Regions from separate parts of the Rhizobium sp. BK176 genome, predicted to be linked through region 3. Evidence: predicted binding sites of a transcription regulator. Region 3 holds the regulator's gene; each other region holds the start of a gene.
The links. The regulator LexA, encoded in region 3, represses DNA repair genes until DNA is damaged. The targets are predictions, from matches to a motif close to TGTTCNNNNTGTGTTCNG.
Positions count from the first base shown of each region.

Region 1 (5,436 bases), on a different contig from region 3:
CATCTCGATCGGCGCCTTTCGCATCGCCGGTGGCCTTCTCTTGTTCTGGATTGCGTTTGAAATGGTTTTCGAGAAGCGGCAGGACCGCAAGGAGAAGACGAGCACGGCCGCAATCACCATCGATCATATCCATAATATTTCGGTTTTTCCGTTGGCGATTCCGCTAATCGCCGGTCCCGGCGCGATTTCCGCGACCATCCTGATTGCCGGGTCAATGCACAGCTCCATCGAGCGCGCGCAATTGATCATCGTCCTTGCATCGAACCTGCTACTGCTCTTTTTCTCCTTGCTTGTCGCTGAAAGAGTCGATCGTTTCCTGGGTGTTACGGGGCGCGCAATTCTGACGCGCCTTCTCGGCGTCATCCTGGCCGCGCTGGCAACGCAATTCGTCGTTGACGGCCTGAAGTCCACCTTGGTCACAATGCCCGCGGGCTAGGCCTGGAGTAGGCGCTTTTGTGCTTCCAGGATCGTTTGCCGAGGCGCATCGGCCCGTTCGAATATTTGATAAAGGAATAACTTTACTGCCTCGGCTTCGCGAAGCACGACCGAGGTCAGTGCCGGATCGGTTTCGGCCCATGCCCTCATCGTGGCGATTGATCTGCCGATGGCGCCGGACCTGCGCATCGCGGCGGAGTTGAACAGTTTGCTCTCAACCACGTACCAGACGAAAATCCGGATTGCGACAGATCTGATGTGCGGCTCCTCTGCGCGGAGAGACTTGAATTCGCCCCACAGCGTCCGCAAGTGGTTTTCGCTCAGGCGGTCGAGATCCAACCCCAATTCAAGAAGGTCGTCCGCGACCATCGTTCTCGCAGCACTGGCCGTCATTGACCGAAATTGGGAGTTCGCTTCTGTCATCCTACGAATATCGCGCGGGTCTGGAGATTTGAGAACCCAGCCGTGCCTATCCTTTCGGAGAGTGAAGCGCCGTCACTTTGACTAGAATGATCGACTGAAATGCATCGCGTCCGCCTATTCGACTGAGGTATCGCGATGGAATGGTGACCGGGCGCTGCCGAGATGGGCCCGGTCCGGCTGAAGTCTTGGGCCCGTGAGAAAGAGCCGGCTGCGCCGAGCCTCGAGCCAAAACGCGTTCGGCGCACCTCTCGGCGCGCCGTCAGAGATGCCGTGATGACGGCTTCGATCAGAACGGGATATCGTCGTCGAGGTCGCGCGAGAAGTTTCCGCCGCTACCGCCGCTGCTGCGGCCGGACGATTGCGAGGGCGCGCCGTAATCGTCGCCGTAGCCACCGCCGCCACCGAAATCGCCACCGCCGGCATTGCTGCTGCGACCGCCGCCAAAGCCGGAGCTTGCGCCTCCGCCCTCGCCGCGACCGTCGAGCATCGTCAGCGTCGAGCCGAAGCCCTGCAAAACGACTTCCGTCGAATAGCGGTCCTGGCCATTCTGGTCCTGCCACTTGCGGGTCTGCAGCGCACCTTCGATGTAGAGCTTGGCGCCCTTCTTCACATACTGCTCGACGACCTTGCAGAGGCCCTCGTTGAAGACCACGACAGTATGCCATTCCGTCTTCTCGCGGCGTTCGCCAGAGTTGCGGTCGCGCCAGGTCTCGGACGTCGCGATGCGAAGATTGGCGATCGGCCGGCCATCCTGGGTCCGCCGGATTTCGGGGTCAGCGCCCACGTTCCCGATCAGAATTACCTTGTTTACGCTGCCAGCCATACTTTCACCTTACCTGCCGCCCTGCCCGGCGGCGCTTGAAACAATCGGTGCACCTTAAACCATAGGGCGCCGGCGATGGGCGCCCATAGCCGGTTCATCCACAGAGAATTTTGTTCTTTATTTGTTCTAGTTTATCCCTATGATCCTGTCAACCGAATCGAAAACCTTGCAGCAGACGGACATTGAGCCTCGACTCGCCAGCCGGCATCACTAAATAAGGGGCTTGTTCCAGCACAGAAGCAGAAGACGATGAGCGAACTGAAGACGATTTCCATCCGCGGCGCGCGCGAGCACAATTTGAAGGGCATCGATCTCGATCTGCCGCGAAACAAACTGATCGTCATGACCGGCCTTTCGGGATCCGGAAAGTCGTCGCTTGCCTTCGATACGATCTATGCGGAAGGCCAGAGGCGCTATGTCGAAAGCCTGTCGGCCTATGCGCGCCAGTTCCTCGAAATGATGCAGAAGCCCGACGTCGATCAAATCGACGGCCTGTCGCCGGCGATTTCGATTGAGCAGAAGACGACCTCGCGCAATCCGCGCTCGACGGTCGGTACGGTGACCGAGATCTACGACTACATGCGTCTGCTCTTTGCGCGCGTCGGCATACCGTATTCGCCTGCAACCGGGCTACCGATCGAGAGCCAGACGGTCAGCCAGATGGTCGACCGCGTGCTGGAGTTCGGGGAAGGCACGCGTCTCTACATCCTCGCGCCGCTCGTGCGCGGGCGTAAGGGCGAGTACAAGAAAGAGCTGGCGGACCTGATGAAGAAGGGCTTCCAGCGCGTGAAGGTCGATGGCCAGTTCTACGAGATCGCGGACGTCCCAGGCCTGGATAAGAAGTACAAGCACGATATCGATATCGTGGTCGACCGCATTGTCGTCCGCCCCGATATGGCATCGCGGCTCGCAGACAGCTTCGAGACCTCGCTAAAGCTTGCCGACGGCTTGGCCGTTGCGGAGTTCGCCGACAAGCCGTTGCCGCTGGAAGAAACCGCCGCCGGCGGGTCTGCCAACAAGTCGCTCAACGAAACGCACGAGCGAGTCCTCTTCTCGGAAAAATTCGCCTGCCCGGTGTCGGGCTTCACCATTCCCGAGATCGAGCCGCGGCTTTTTTCCTTCAACAATCCAGCCGGCGCCTGCCCGACCTGCGACGGTCTTGGCGCACAGCAGAAGATCGACGCCAATCTGATCGTGCCCGAGCCTGAGCGCACGCTACGCGATGGCGCCATTGCGCCGTGGGCGAAGTCGACATCGCCCTATTACAACCAGACGCTGGAGGCCCTCGGTAAACACTACGGCTTCAAGCTCGGTGCGCGGTGGAACGATCTGTCCGATATGGTCAAGGACGTCATCCTGAATGGCACCGACGAGAAGATCGAGTTTCACTATGCCGATGGTGCGCGGTCTTATACCACGCATAAGAATTTCGAGGGCATCATCACCAATCTCGAGCGCCGCTGGAAGGAGACGGATTCCGCCTGGGCGCGCGAGGAAATCGAGCGCTATATGTCGGCGGCCCCCTGCCCGTCTTGCGGCGGCTATCGCCTGAAGCCGGAGGCACTTGCTGTCAAGATCAACGCGCTGCATATCGGCCAGGTGACCGACATGTCGATCCGCGTCGCCCGCGACTGGTTCGAAGTTCTGCCGCAGTCGCTGAGCGCCAAGCAGAATGAGATTGCCGTTCGCATCCTCAAGGAGATCCGCGACCGCCTGCGCTTCCTCAATGACGTCGGCCTGGACTATCTCAGCCTGTCGCGAAACTCCGGGACCTTGTCCGGTGGCGAGAGCCAGCGCATCCGGCTGGCGTCGCAGATCGGTTCCGGCCTGACCGGCGTCTTGTATGTCCTCGACGAGCCGTCGATCGGCCTGCATCAGCGCGACAACGCTCGATTGCTCGATACGCTGAAGCACCTTCGTGATATCGGCAATACCGTGATCGTGGTCGAGCATGACGAGGACGCGATCTTGACCGCCGACGATGTCGTCGACATCGGTCCGGCGGCCGGCATCCATGGTGGCCAGGTGATCGCCCACGGTACGCCGCAAGAGATCATGGCGAACCCGAAGTCGCTGACCGGCAAATATCTGTCCGGTGAACTCGGCGTTCCGGTTCCAGACGAACGGCGCAAGGCCAAGAAGGGCAAGGAGATCAAGGTCGTCGGTGCCCGCGGCAACAATCTGAAGAATGTCACCGCCTCCATCCCTCTCGGCGTCTTTACGGCCGTTACCGGCGTATCGGGGGGCGGCAAGTCCACGTTCCTGATCGAGACGCTGTATAAATCTGCCGCGCGGCGCGTCATGGGCGCGCGTGAAATTCCCGCCGATCATGACCGCATCGACGGTTTCGAGCACATCGACAAGGTCATCGACATCGATCAGTCGCCGATCGGCCGCACGCCGCGCTCCAACCCCGCGACCTATACGGGCGCGTTCACCCCGATCCGCGACTGGTTTGCCGGTCTGCCGGAAGCGAAGGCGCGCGGCTATCAGCCGGGACGCTTCTCGTTCAACGTCAAGGGCGGACGCTGCGAAGCCTGCCAGGGCGACGGCGTCATCAAGATCGAGATGCACTTCCTGCCTGATGTCTACGTCACCTGCGATGTCTGTCATGGCAAGCGCTACAACAGGGAAACGCTCGACGTCACGTTCAAGCACAAGTCGATTGCCGACGTGCTGGATATGACTGTCGAGGAAGGCGTCGACTTCTTCGCGGCTGTTCCAGCCGTGCGTGACAAGCTGCAGGCGTTGAAGGATGTTGGCCTTGGGTACATCAAGGTCGGGCAGCAGGCCAATACGCTGTCCGGCGGCGAGGCGCAGCGTGTCAAGCTGGCCAAGGAGCTGTCGAAGCGGTCGACCGGCCGTACCCTCTATATCTTGGACGAGCCGACGACTGGCCTGCATTTCCACGATGTCGCCAAGCTCCTGGAGATGCTGCAGGAGCTGGTCAATCAGGGTAATTCGGTCGTTGTGATCGAGCACAATCTCGAGGTGATCAAGACCGCGGACTGGATTCTCGATTTCGGTCCGGAAGGCGGCGATGGTGGCGGCGAAATCGTCGCCGTCGGCACGCCTGAAGCGATCGTCAAGGAGAAGCGGTCCTATACCGGGCAATTCCTGAAGGAGTTGCTTGAACGGCGACCTGCTGGAAAAGCCGTAGTGGCAGCTGAGTGATGCTGAGAGCGGCGTCGCTCGATGATCTGCAGGCGGTCGAAGCGCTGACCGCCGAAGCCTATGCTCCATATACGCGTCTGCTTGGGCGCCCGCCGATCCCCGTCACCGAGGACTACGCGCCGCGCATTGAACGCGGTGAGGTCTGGCTGCGGGAGGTACTCGGCGGGCTTGCCGGTCTGGCCGTCATTGAGCGGCACCCGGACCATGTGATGCTCTTCAGCGTCGCCGTCTCGCCGAAATTTCAGGGCGGCGGTCACGGTCTTGCCATTCTGAGATGGGTGGAAGCGACCGCGCGGGAATGGCAGCTTCCGGAAGTGCGTCTCTACACGAATGCGCGCATGGAACGGAATATTGCGCTCTATCGAGCATTTGGCTTTCAGGAAACGGGTCGCCGCGAAAATCCGCATAGGCCAGGATGGGTGATCGTCGACATGGCAAAGCATGTCGACGCACAGATATAATCAGAGGAGGAAGGAATGACGAAATCCGGCAATGTTCGCGTCGGCATCGGCGGCTGGACCTTCGAGGCATGGCGGGACCACTTCTACCCTGGGGATCTGAAGCAGAAGGACGAGCTGCAC
Region 1 is NZ_JANUBV010000015.1:131,404-136,839, reverse strand. Features, by position in the region: gene FHT76_RS30980 (MarC family protein) at 1-436, shown strand, start outside; gene FHT76_RS30975 (hypothetical protein) at 433-828, opposite strand; gene FHT76_RS30970 (single-stranded DNA-binding protein) at 1,145-1,681, opposite strand; gene uvrA (excinuclease ABC subunit UvrA) at 1,931-4,855, shown strand; gene FHT76_RS30960 (GNAT family N-acetyltransferase) at 4,852-5,316, shown strand; gene FHT76_RS30955 (DUF72 domain-containing protein) at 5,332-5,436, shown strand, end outside.
Region 1: uvrA (excinuclease ABC subunit UvrA) is a predicted target of LexA. The motif match lies at 1,793-1,810, and genes of this name have one in related genera.

Region 2 (5,436 bases), on a different contig from region 3:
TGATCCGGCTCGAACCAGGCGAGAAACTTCCGCCTGCCATTCACGGAAATGCCGGATCCCACTTCCTTGAAGCGAAGGAAAGCCGTCATCTTGTGGGCATCGCGGCGAACGCTTTTTTCCATCAACCGCGCAACCGAAACGTCTTCGTCGGACGCCACCGATAGAAGCGACTTGTCGGACTGAAGCCGCCACAGCAGCCGATAGAGAAGAAAGAAGCGGACGGGATCGGAATGGCAAATCACCGCTGAAGCAAGATCAATAAACGCCGGAGGCACTGTCATCGACCGACTGCCGGACACGGGTTGCGGAGGCAATACGTCGCGCTCCCAGAAGAGCTGCTTCTCACCGCCTTCTTCACGCCATTCTATGTCCTCCGGTGCAATGCCGGCACAGGCCAGAGCGCGGGCGGCATTGCGCCATTCGTCGAATTCGCCCCTGCCCTTCAGAACCACGCGGCGCATCAGAGCAGCGTCAATTGCTCGGGCGGCGGCTCGAACATCGTCCGCAAATCCGCTCGATCCGCCAATTGACGTGGCGTCCAGCCCTCTGCCGTCACAAAAGCCTGCACTTTCTTGATCGAGACACCGAGTCTGGAGAGGTCGTCCAAACGCAGCCTCCGGAAGCGACGGGCCGAAAGGATCGCCTTCACCGTTTTGGTTCCGAGCCCCGGCACGCGAAGCAGCCGTTCTCGCTCCGCCTTGTTGACGTCGACTGGAAAGTCGGCCCGATGGCCGAGCGCCCATGCAAGCTTGGGATCGAGATTGAGATCCAGCATTCCGCCGGGCCGCGTCGCGGTGATCTCCTCGATCCCGAAACCGTAGAAGCGATACAGCCAGTCTGCTTGGTAAAGTCGGTGTTCACGCATCAGTGGCGGCTTGATCAGAGGCAGGTTCTTCGAGGAGTCCGGAATGGGACTGAAGGCGGAATAGTAGACCCGCTTCAGGCTATAGCTGCCATAGAGCTGCGCACTCGTCCCAAGGATCGTCGCATCGTTTGCCCCATCGGCACCAACAATCATTTGCGTGCTCTGACCGGCTGGAACAAAACGCTTGCGCGTCTTCGATTGGAGCGTCGGCTCGTCGGCCGCCTCTATCTTCAATCGCAGGTCCCCCATCGAACGGCGGATGTGTGAGGGCCTTTTTTCCGGCGCAAGGCGCGCAATGCCGCTGTCCGTCGGAAGCTCGATGTTCAACGACAGACGATCCGCGTAAAGCCCTGCCTCTTCAATGAGATGGGCCGATGCCTCCGGAATCGACTTGAGGTGTATATAACCGCGGAAGTCATGGGAGACGCGTAGTTCGTGAACGACACGGACCATTTGCTCCATCGTATGATCCGGGGAGCGGATGATGCCCGACGAGAGAAACAACCCCTCGATATAGTTGCGGCGATAGAATTCCAACGTCAGCCAAACCACTTCCTCCGGTGTGAAGCGCGCCCGTTCTACATTGCTGGAGGACCGATTGATGCAATACGCACAATCGTAAATGCAGAAGTTCGTCAGGAGGACTTTCAATAGCGATATGCAGCGTCCATCAGGCGCATAGGCGTGGCAGATGCCGGAACCCTCGGTGGAGCCAAGGCCGCCACTTTTCGCCGAATCGCGCTTTTGTGTTCCGCTGGAAGCGCAGGATGCGTCATATTTTGCTGCATCCGAGAGAATTGCCAATCGTTCTTTTAGAGACTTCCTCATCTTCATGTTCACTATATGTTCTTGCTCAAAAAGTCAATCGAGGTTGGTTTCCAGCCACTCCGACCGGCCTCCGGCCAGCGATACGAATTTTATGGAAATCAGCGGTGGCGATCTGCTATAACCGCAAAAGTTAGGATTGTTGCACGGTTCCGAGGTTCCCCCTCGGGACCTGTTTTCTTTTGTGTCCGCGGCTATGTGGATACAGGGAGTGAAGGACAAAAAAATGGTTGATAAGGTACCGATGACGCAGGGTGGTTTCGTCAAGCTGCAGGAAGAACTGCGCTGGCGTCAGCAGGAGGAGCGTCCCCGGATCATCGAGGCAATCGCCGAAGCCCGTGCGCATGGTGACCTCTCGGAAAACGCCGAATACCATGCTGCGAAGGAAGCTCAGAGCCACAACGAAGGCCGTATCAGCGAGCTCGAGGACCTGACCGCGCGTGCCGAGGTCATCGACCTGTCGAAGATGTCCGGCGACAAGATCAAGTTCGGCGCGAAGGTGAAGCTCGTCGACGAGGATACCGAAGAAGAAAAGACCTATCAGATCGTCGGCGATCAGGAAGCCGACGTTAAGGCGGGACGTATCTCCATCTCCTCCCCAATCGCGCGTGCGCTGATTGGCAAGGAAGTCGGCGACTCCATCGAAGTCAATGCGCCCGGTGGCTCCAAGGCCTACGAAGTCCTTTCCATTTCCTGGGGCTGATTGATCCGTGGACGGTCGAGGGCAGCCGGCTATCGCCAAGGTCAGTGACGTCGAGATTATTGCGCCTAACTTCAAGAAGCGGCTCTCCGGCGTCACGTCCACCATCATCCAGTTGATCCCGGTCCAGCGCGCACTCGGCGAGAAGATTGCAGCCCTTGGACCGGGTCTTCCGGCATCCTTGCCGCACATCCGTTTTCGTGACTTGCTGAAGCTATGGCGGGCGCCGCGCGGCAAGCGGTTTCGCATATGGCACGCCCGTCGCAACATCGAAATGCTGCCGGCCATCCTGATGCGCGATGTCTTGCGCATGCCGCTGAAGATCGTCTTCACCTCGGCGTCCCAGCGCCGCCACTCCGGCTGGACGAAATGGCTGATTTCGAAGATGGACGCGGTGATAGCAACCAGCGGCAAGACGGCGAATTATCTCGAAGTGCCGAGCACCGTCGTTCTCCACGGGATAGACACAACCCGCTTTTCGCCGGCAGATGATAGGGTAGCGGCCAAACGGCTGCTTGGTCTCGACGAGACGAAGAAGATCGCCGGCTGCTTCGGTCGCGTTCGCCATCAGAAGGGCACCGACCTTTTCGTCGACAGCATGATCCGTCTGCTCCCGTCCCGGCCCGACTGGGTCGCAATCGTTGCCGGACGCGCCACGGCACAACACGTCGAGTTTGAAAACGAACTGAAGGCGCGGGTTGCCTCTGCCGGCCTGTCCGATCGCCTACTATTCGTAGGCGAGCACACCAACATCAACGACTGGTATCGTGCACTCGATATGTTTGTCGCGCCACAACGCTGGGAAGGCTTCGGCCTGACGCCGCTCGAAGCGATGGCGACCGCCGTTCCCGTTGTCGCGACGGACGTCGGAGCCTTTCCGGAACTGCTGCTCACCGGTGACCAGGAAACCGGGATAATCATCCCGCGTGACGATCTCGATGAGATGGTACTGGCCGCTGCCCATTTCATGGATGACGACGCCCGTCGCCAAGAGGCTTCACTCCGCGCGAGGAACCACGCGATAAGCGCCTTCAGCATTGAAGGCGAGGCCCGGCGACTTGGCGCGGTCTACACGGCCCTATGACCGGGGGCCGTCAAGGCTTGCGCTTGAAGAGTTCAAGATAGGCGTCGGCAACAGCGCCTTCAGAAAACTGCCCCATCAACGTGTCCCGCCCACCGGCGGTCACCTTTGCCGCCAGCAAGGGATCATTGATCAAACGCTCAATGGCCTTCGAAAAACCGTCGGTGTCGCCGATCTCAACAAGAAGCCCGTTCTCGCCGTCCCTCATGAACCACGACGGCCCCTCTGAACGGCTGGAAACGACGGGTTTGCCCTGCGCCCAAGCCTCCAGAATGACGTTGCCAAGCGGCTCATGGTTCGAGGGCATGACGAAGATGTCGGCAGCCGCCACAAACGGCCGCGTGTCTTTCTGCCATCCGAGAAACCGCACCCGGTCCGTTACACCGAGATCTGATGCGACTTTTTTGACGTTTTCCAGTTCCTCGCCCTCGCCGGCGAGCCAGAGATAGACGCCCGGCAGCTTCGCCACCGCTGCCGTCAACAACGCGAACTCTTTCCGCGGCACGAAACGCCCCATGGACATGACGACGGGCGCGTCTCGTGGCGTGTCGAACGCGGCACGATCGACCGGGGCCACTTGCTCGGTTCTCGTGAAGTTCGAGATCACCTCAACTCTACGCGTCCAACCGATTTCGCGCACATGGTCGGCAATGCCGGGTGTGTTGCAGACGAGAATGTCGGAGTTCTTGAAATACTTCAGATCGGTCGGATAATCTCCCAACCTGGAGATCTTGATGCATCCCTTGTAGTTCGGCATCAATTCGCTCGCGCGTGGCGCCCAGGCCATGATTGCATCCGGCCGAAGCCGTCGCGCACCAAAGGCGACTTTCAGCGGCAACAGGATCCGATCCAGCGACACATTCCGAAAATTGCTTTCCACGATCGCGACCGAAGCCGGCATGTCCTTGCGCCAGATCCGGTTCGGTCGAATGACTGCGCTCTGCTCGACACCGCGCCGAGCCAGGGCGTTGACGAGGTGCACGAAGAACCGCTCGGCCCCGCCATCCTTGCCAAAGTGGAAATGCATCACCTTCACGGCGCACTTGTCCCCGTCTCGAACAAACGGATGTAGGCCTGCGTGATCGCTTCTTCGGAAAACCGGTTCTTAAGCGTCTCCTGACCGCCATCGATCAATGCGGTGCGCAGGTCGGGCTCATCACGAACGCGTGCGATCGCGTTCGCGAGACCGTCGACATCGCCGCAATCAACCATCAGGGCATCCTTGCCGTCTGTCATCACCCAGCTCGGGCCTTCGGCGCGAGAACCAATCGTCGGCTTGCCAGCGCCCCACCCTTCAAGGCATACATTGCCGAGTGGCTCGTGCAGCGACGTCACGGTGAATACATCGGCGGACGCAAGGTAGGCGTAGGCATTGGTCTGCCATCCCGCAAAGCGGACACGCTCCCGCAGGCCGAGTTCGTCGGTTAGCTTTTCAAGGTTTTCGCGCTCCGGCCCATCCCCCAGCAGCCACAGAAATGCGCCTTGCGTCTTTGCGATGGCCTTGATCAGCACATCGAAGCCCTTCCGCTTAACGAAGCGACCCATGCCGATGACGACGAAAGCTTCGGCGGGTGTTTGCAGTGCTTCCCGGGCAATCGGCTCGCTTGGGGTCGAGCGGGTAAAGTTTGCAATGACTTCCACGCCGCGCGTCCAGCCGAGTTCGCGCACGCGCTTGCCTATATCGGGTGTGATACAGACGAGCGTTTCGGAATTGCGATAGTAGCCGAGGTGCTCTGGATAATCACCGAGCCGCGAAATGCGTCGAGCGTTCTTGTACCGCGGCATGAAGCGGCTTGCGCGCAATTGCCACGACATGATCACGTCAGGCTGAAAATCGTTCAGGATAGCGCGCATGCGCGCCGACAAGATGAAGCGCGAGAGCGAAATGCGCCGGAACGTCCCCTCATAAACCTCACCACATTTTTCAATGTCCTTGCGCCAGCTGCGATCGGGACGAATGAGCGC
Region 2 is NZ_JANUBV010000011.1:197,268-202,703, reverse strand. Features, by position in the region: gene FHT76_RS27410 (UdgX family uracil-DNA binding protein) at 1-461, opposite strand, end outside; gene FHT76_RS27405 (putative DNA modification/repair radical SAM protein) at 461-1,693, opposite strand; gene greA (transcription elongation factor GreA) at 1,917-2,393, shown strand; gene FHT76_RS27395 (glycosyltransferase family 4 protein) at 2,425-3,474, shown strand; gene FHT76_RS27390 (glycosyltransferase) at 3,485-4,507, opposite strand; gene FHT76_RS27385 (glycosyltransferase) at 4,504-5,436, opposite strand, start outside.
Region 2: FHT76_RS27405 (putative DNA modification/repair radical SAM protein) is a predicted target of LexA. The motif match lies at 1,699-1,716, and genes of this name have one in related genera.

Region 3 (5,436 bases):
GCCAAGCGTTTCAATGCCGCCAGCGGTCGGCACACCATCGATTTCGGAGCGCGGAGCCAACTGGCTGGATGGTCTTCGAAGCGGAATTGGAGACCGCATCCGTGGAATCCTGCCGGGCGACACCGGCGCCTTTGCGGCGTCGCTTGTCACCGACGAGCGGCGCGCGATCTCGCGGGAAACCACCGACGCGCTGCGACAGGCGGGTCTGGCGCATATCGTGGCAATCTCCGGTCTCAACATGGCGCTCTCCGCGGGTATCTTCTTCGTCGGCCTACGCCAACTGCTGAGCCTGTTTCCATCCGTTACGCAGGCGTACCCGACCAAGAAGATTGCAGCTGCTGGCGCGCTCGTCGCCCTGACAGCCTATTACATGATCTCGGGCTTTGCGGTCTCGGCAGAGCGAGCCTTCATCATGATGGCGATCATGCTGGCCGCTGTATTCTTCGACAGGCCGTCAATCAGTCTGCGCAACATTGCCCTATCGGCTTGGGTGATTCTGCTCTTGTCTCCATCCGAGGCGCTAGGCGCGAGCTTCCAGATGTCATTTGCGGCGACTCTTGCGCTGGTTGCCGGTTATGCGATGTGGTCGAAGCGAGCCGCGCGCGAACATCCCTTGCTGCAAGTCAGGGCAGTGAAGCCCGTAGTTTTTGTCGCACGCTTCTTTGCTGGCATCCTCCTTTCCTCAATGATCGGAGGCTTCTCGACCGCGCTCTTTGCAGTCGAACATTTCCATCGGCTCAGCGCTTATGGATTGCCCGCAAATCTCATGGCCATGCCGGTAATCTCCTTCGTGGTGATGCCTATGGGCATGTTCGCGATGCTGCTGACGCCGTTTGGCCTCGATATCGTTCCCTGGAAAATCGCCGGCTTCGGGCTCGAAATTGTGATCGCCATTGCAAAGATGGTCTCGGGATGGGGCGGCAACGTCGATATCGGCCGATTGCCGGTTTGGTACTTTCCTGTCGCCGTCGCAGGCTTCCTCGTGCTTGCGCTTCTGCGCACCAGACTGCGGTACCTCGGCGCTGTTGCGATCGCGTTGGCAACTCTGCTCGTTGTGCTCGCGCCGTCCAGACCGGCGCCAGATTTCATCATTGCCGAGGATGGCGGTCTCGTCGCGATTGTCGACAATCAGGTTATTGCTTCCAACCGGACGCGCCCACCCGACTTCATTTTCGACCAATGGCGAAGGGCTCTGGTTGCGGAGCAAGCCCGGCCGCCGCTCCTGATAGAGGGTGTCAAACCAGTCCGCCGGCGAGACGGCGACGGCAAGCCTCGGAGGCTCTCGGCCGACGAATTGCATAACGCTCGCAACGCGTTGCGGCAGGTCGTTGCGAGAGGCGTTGAGAACCGTTTCGTCTGCCTGAAAGGCGCTTGGTGCACAGCGGCGCACGACAGCGGCTACGTTCTGACGATCATCGAAGATCCCGCCTACGTCGGCGCTGCCTGCGACACCGCCGACATCGTCGTTACGCCCGCTCGTCTGCGCGCAAACGAATGCCGGTCAGGTGCATTGTTGTTCACGGGCGAAACCTTGCGCCGCTCGGGTGCGGCAGAGATACGAATAGACGAACAGGGAACGCCTGTCGTGACGACGGCCTATACGACACTTGACCGGCCCTGGATGCGGCATCGGGCATACAATTGGCGAAGCGGCACCTTCGACGGAGAGCCGCCTGTCTTTAGTGATAGCGGCGAATGAGGCCGACCAGCTTGCCCTGAACCTTGACGCGATCGGGTCCGAAAATACGCGTTTCATAAGCCGGGTTCGCAGCTTCAAGCGCGATCGAAGCGCCCTTGCGGCGGAAGCGCTTGAGGGTTGCTTCCTCGTCATCGACAAGTGCGACAACAATGTCGCCGGCGTTGGCGGTGCTGCCGTTGCGGATAATCACCGTATCGCCGTCGAAGATGCCGGCCTCGATCATCGAGTCTCCCTTCACCTCGAGCGCATAATGCTCGCCTGGGCCAAGCATGTCGGCCGGAACCGTGATGTCGTGCGTATTGTTCTGGATTGCAGAAATTGGCACGCCTGCAGCGATCCGCCCCATAACAGGTACAGAGGCCGAATTGCCATTGTCCGCATGCGCGGCCGGCTTTGGCGGCGCCACCGGTTGAGGTTTGCCAAGGCTGCCCTCGATCACGCTCGGCGAGAAACCGCGGCGCGGCTGGAGACTGGGATTATATGCCTCTGGCAGCTTGATGACCTCCAAAGCGCGGGCTCGATTCGGCAGTCGGCGAATGAAGCCGCGTTCTTCCAGCGCCGTAATCAGGCGGTGGATGCCCGACTTCGACGCGAGATCGAGAGCGTCCTTCATTTCGTCGAAAGATGGGGGGACACCGGACTCCTTCATTCGTTCGTGAATGAAGAGAAGAAGCTCCTGTTGCTTGCGCGTCAGCATCGAAGTTGAACCCCAGAGTTGTGAAACAAAGCCAGAACAGACACTATATGTTCCATATGTGTTCTGCAAGTACCTAAATTTTCGTAAAACTTGCCTGCAACTTGTTCAGTTTTTGCGTCGCTTTTGAGTGAATGCGGAGAAGGGGGTTGCATTGTTCTCTTGCCCGGCGCACATCTTCGCAAATCCCCGGGGAGTTTGCCATGAGCGAAGCACATCCGCTGGACCACATTGTGCTGCCGGTGTCCAACATCAGGCTTGCGCGCGAGCGCCTCGGAATGCTGGGATTCACCGTCGCGCCAGATGCGCGGCACCCGTTCGGAACAGAGAACGCCTGTATCTTCTTCGCCGACGAAACTTATCTGGAGCCGCTGGGCGTCGCCAGCCTCGAACTGCACGAGGCGTCGGCGAGGAAGGGCAACGTCTTCACCGCGCGTGACCGTGCCTTTCGGTTTCGATGCGGCGAGGATGGACTGTCCGCAGTTGTCTTCGCGACGGGGGACGCCGACCGCGACCACGCTAGATTCCTTGCGGAGAAGATCAACGGCGGTGAGATGCTGCAGTTCGAGCGGCCGATGAAGATGCCCGACGGCTCGGAAGCCATTGCTGCATTCAAACTCGCGTTCGCAGTTGACCTGCGCGCACCTGATTTCTTTTTTTTCACCTGCCAGAGGGTCAATCCGCTGCCTGCCGATCGAAGGGCGCTGCAAGTGCACCCAAATGGCGTGGGCGGGATCGCGGAGATCGTTCTTGGCGCGCCGGACCCAAAGGCGTTTGCGCCATTTGTGCGCGCCGCGGCGCACGGCCTGACGGTGATCAACGAGGCCTTTGGTGTGAGTGTTGCAACGCCCAACGCCAGGATCATCGTTCTGTCCCCCGATGGACTGGATGCCTACTTCGATATTTCTGCACCCTCAGACGATCGCGGCCTGCGCGGCGTTGCCGTTGTTTTCAAGGTCGGTGATCTCGCCGTGACAGAAGCGCATTTGGCTGCTAACGGGATGACCTACACGCGCAAGAACAATCGAATTCTGGTGAAGGCAGCGCCCGGGCAGGGTGCGCTCTTCGCCTTCGAGGAGAAACGATGAGCCAGACAAATTCCGAAGTCGCGGTCGGCGAAGGCGCCGGCCGCGTCACCTTTTCGAATACCGGCAAGCTGTCGCTGATTGCCGGACCGTGTCAGATGGAGAGCCGCGAGCATGCGTTCATGGTCGCCGGTGTATTGAAGGAGCTTTGCGACAAGCTTGGTATCGGCCTTGTCTACAAGTCCTCCTTTGACAAGGCGAACCGGACATCGCTCTCCGCTCAGCGCGGCATCGGCCTTGATAAGGCGCTGGAGGTTTTTTCCGACCTCAAGAAGGAATACGGTTTTCCTGTCCTGACCGACATCCATACCGAGGAGCAGTGCACCGAGGTGGCGACGGTCGTCGACGTCCTGCAGATCCCGGCCTTTCTCAGTCGCCAGACAGACCTGCTGGTCGCAGCCGCCAAAACCGGTCGCACAATCAACGTCAAGAAGGGCCAGTTCCTTGCCCCTTGGGATATGAAGAATGTCTTGAACAAGCTCAATTCCAGCGGCAACCCGAATATCCTGCTTTGCGAGCGCGGCGCTTCCTTCGGCTACAACACGCTGGTCTCCGATATGCGCTCGCTGCCGATCATGGCGGCGATGGGCGCCCCTGTTGTTTTCGACGCCACCCATTCGGTGCAGCAGCCCGGAGGGCAGGGTGGTTCCAGCGGCGGTCAGCGCGAGTTCGTGGAGACGCTGGCGCGCGCGGCCGTTGCCGTCGGTGTGGCAGGTGTGTTCGTCGAAACGCACGAAGATCCTGACAACGCGCCGTCTGACGGTCCGAACATGGTCTATCTCAAGGACATGCCGAGGCTTCTCGAAAAGCTCCTGGCCTTCGACGCGATCGCGAAAAGCTGACGTTCAAAAGACTGACATGTTCGTGTAATAGGCCACGCACGAATATCGCTGCGAAGCATGCGCAAAGCGCCATTGTAATTTGCGCATCTTCGATTAAGACGGATTTCAAACGATTTATCCACCCTCAAGCAGGAAAAGCCGATGACCGCAATTACCGACATTATCGCCCGCGAGATTCTCGACAGCCGTGGCAACCCCACCGTCGAAGTCGATGTCTATCTGGAAGATGGCAGCATGGGCCGCGCGGCGGTTCCGTCGGGCGCGTCGACCGGCGCGCATGAAGCCGTCGAAGTTCGCGACGGTGGCAAGCGCTACCTCGGCAAGGGTGTCGAAAAGGCTGTCGAAGCCGCCAACACGGAAATCTTCGACGCCATCGGCGGCATCGATGCCGAAAACCAGATCCAGATCGACAACATCATGATCGAGCTGGACGGCACGCCGAACAAGTCGCGCCTCGGCGCCAACGCCATCCTCGGCGTATCGCTCGCTGTTGCCAAGGCCGCTGCCCAGGCTGCCGGACTGCCGCTCTACCGCTACGTCGGTGGCGCTAGCGCCCACCTCCTGCCGGTTCCGATGATGAACATCATCAACGGCGGCGCGCATGCCGATAATCCGATCGACTTCCAGGAGTTCATGATCCTTCCGGTTGGCGCTGATTCCATCCGCGAAGCCGTTCGCATGGGCTCGGAAGTTTTCCACGTCCTCAAGAAGGAACTGTCGGCTCAGGGTCACAACACCAATGTTGGCGACGAAGGCGGTTTCGCGCCGGGCCTGAAGAGCGCCCCTGAAGCCCTCGACTTCATCATGAAGTCGATCGAGAAAGCCGGCTACAAGCCGGGTGACGATATCTGCCTTGGCCTCGATTGCGCCTCGACCGAATTCTTCAAGGACGGTAAGTATGTCCTCGAAGGCGAAGGCCGAACGCTGGAGCCGGGGGCCATGGCCGAATACCTCGCTCAGCTCGCTGCCCAGTATCCGATCATCTCAATCGAAGACGGCATGGCCGAAGACGATTGGGACGGCTGGAAGGCTCTGACCGATCTCGCTGGCAAGAAGGTCCAGCTGGTCGGCGACGATCTCTTCGTCACCAACTCGGCTCGCCTGCGCGACGGTATC
Region 3 is NZ_JANUBV010000021.1:38,661-44,096, forward strand. Features, by position in the region: gene FHT76_RS34235 (ComEC/Rec2 family competence protein) at 1-1,699, shown strand, start outside; gene lexA (transcriptional repressor LexA) at 1,680-2,396, opposite strand; gene FHT76_RS34245 (VOC family protein) at 2,597-3,481, shown strand; gene kdsA (3-deoxy-8-phosphooctulonate synthase) at 3,478-4,320, shown strand; gene eno (phosphopyruvate hydratase) at 4,462-5,436, shown strand, end outside.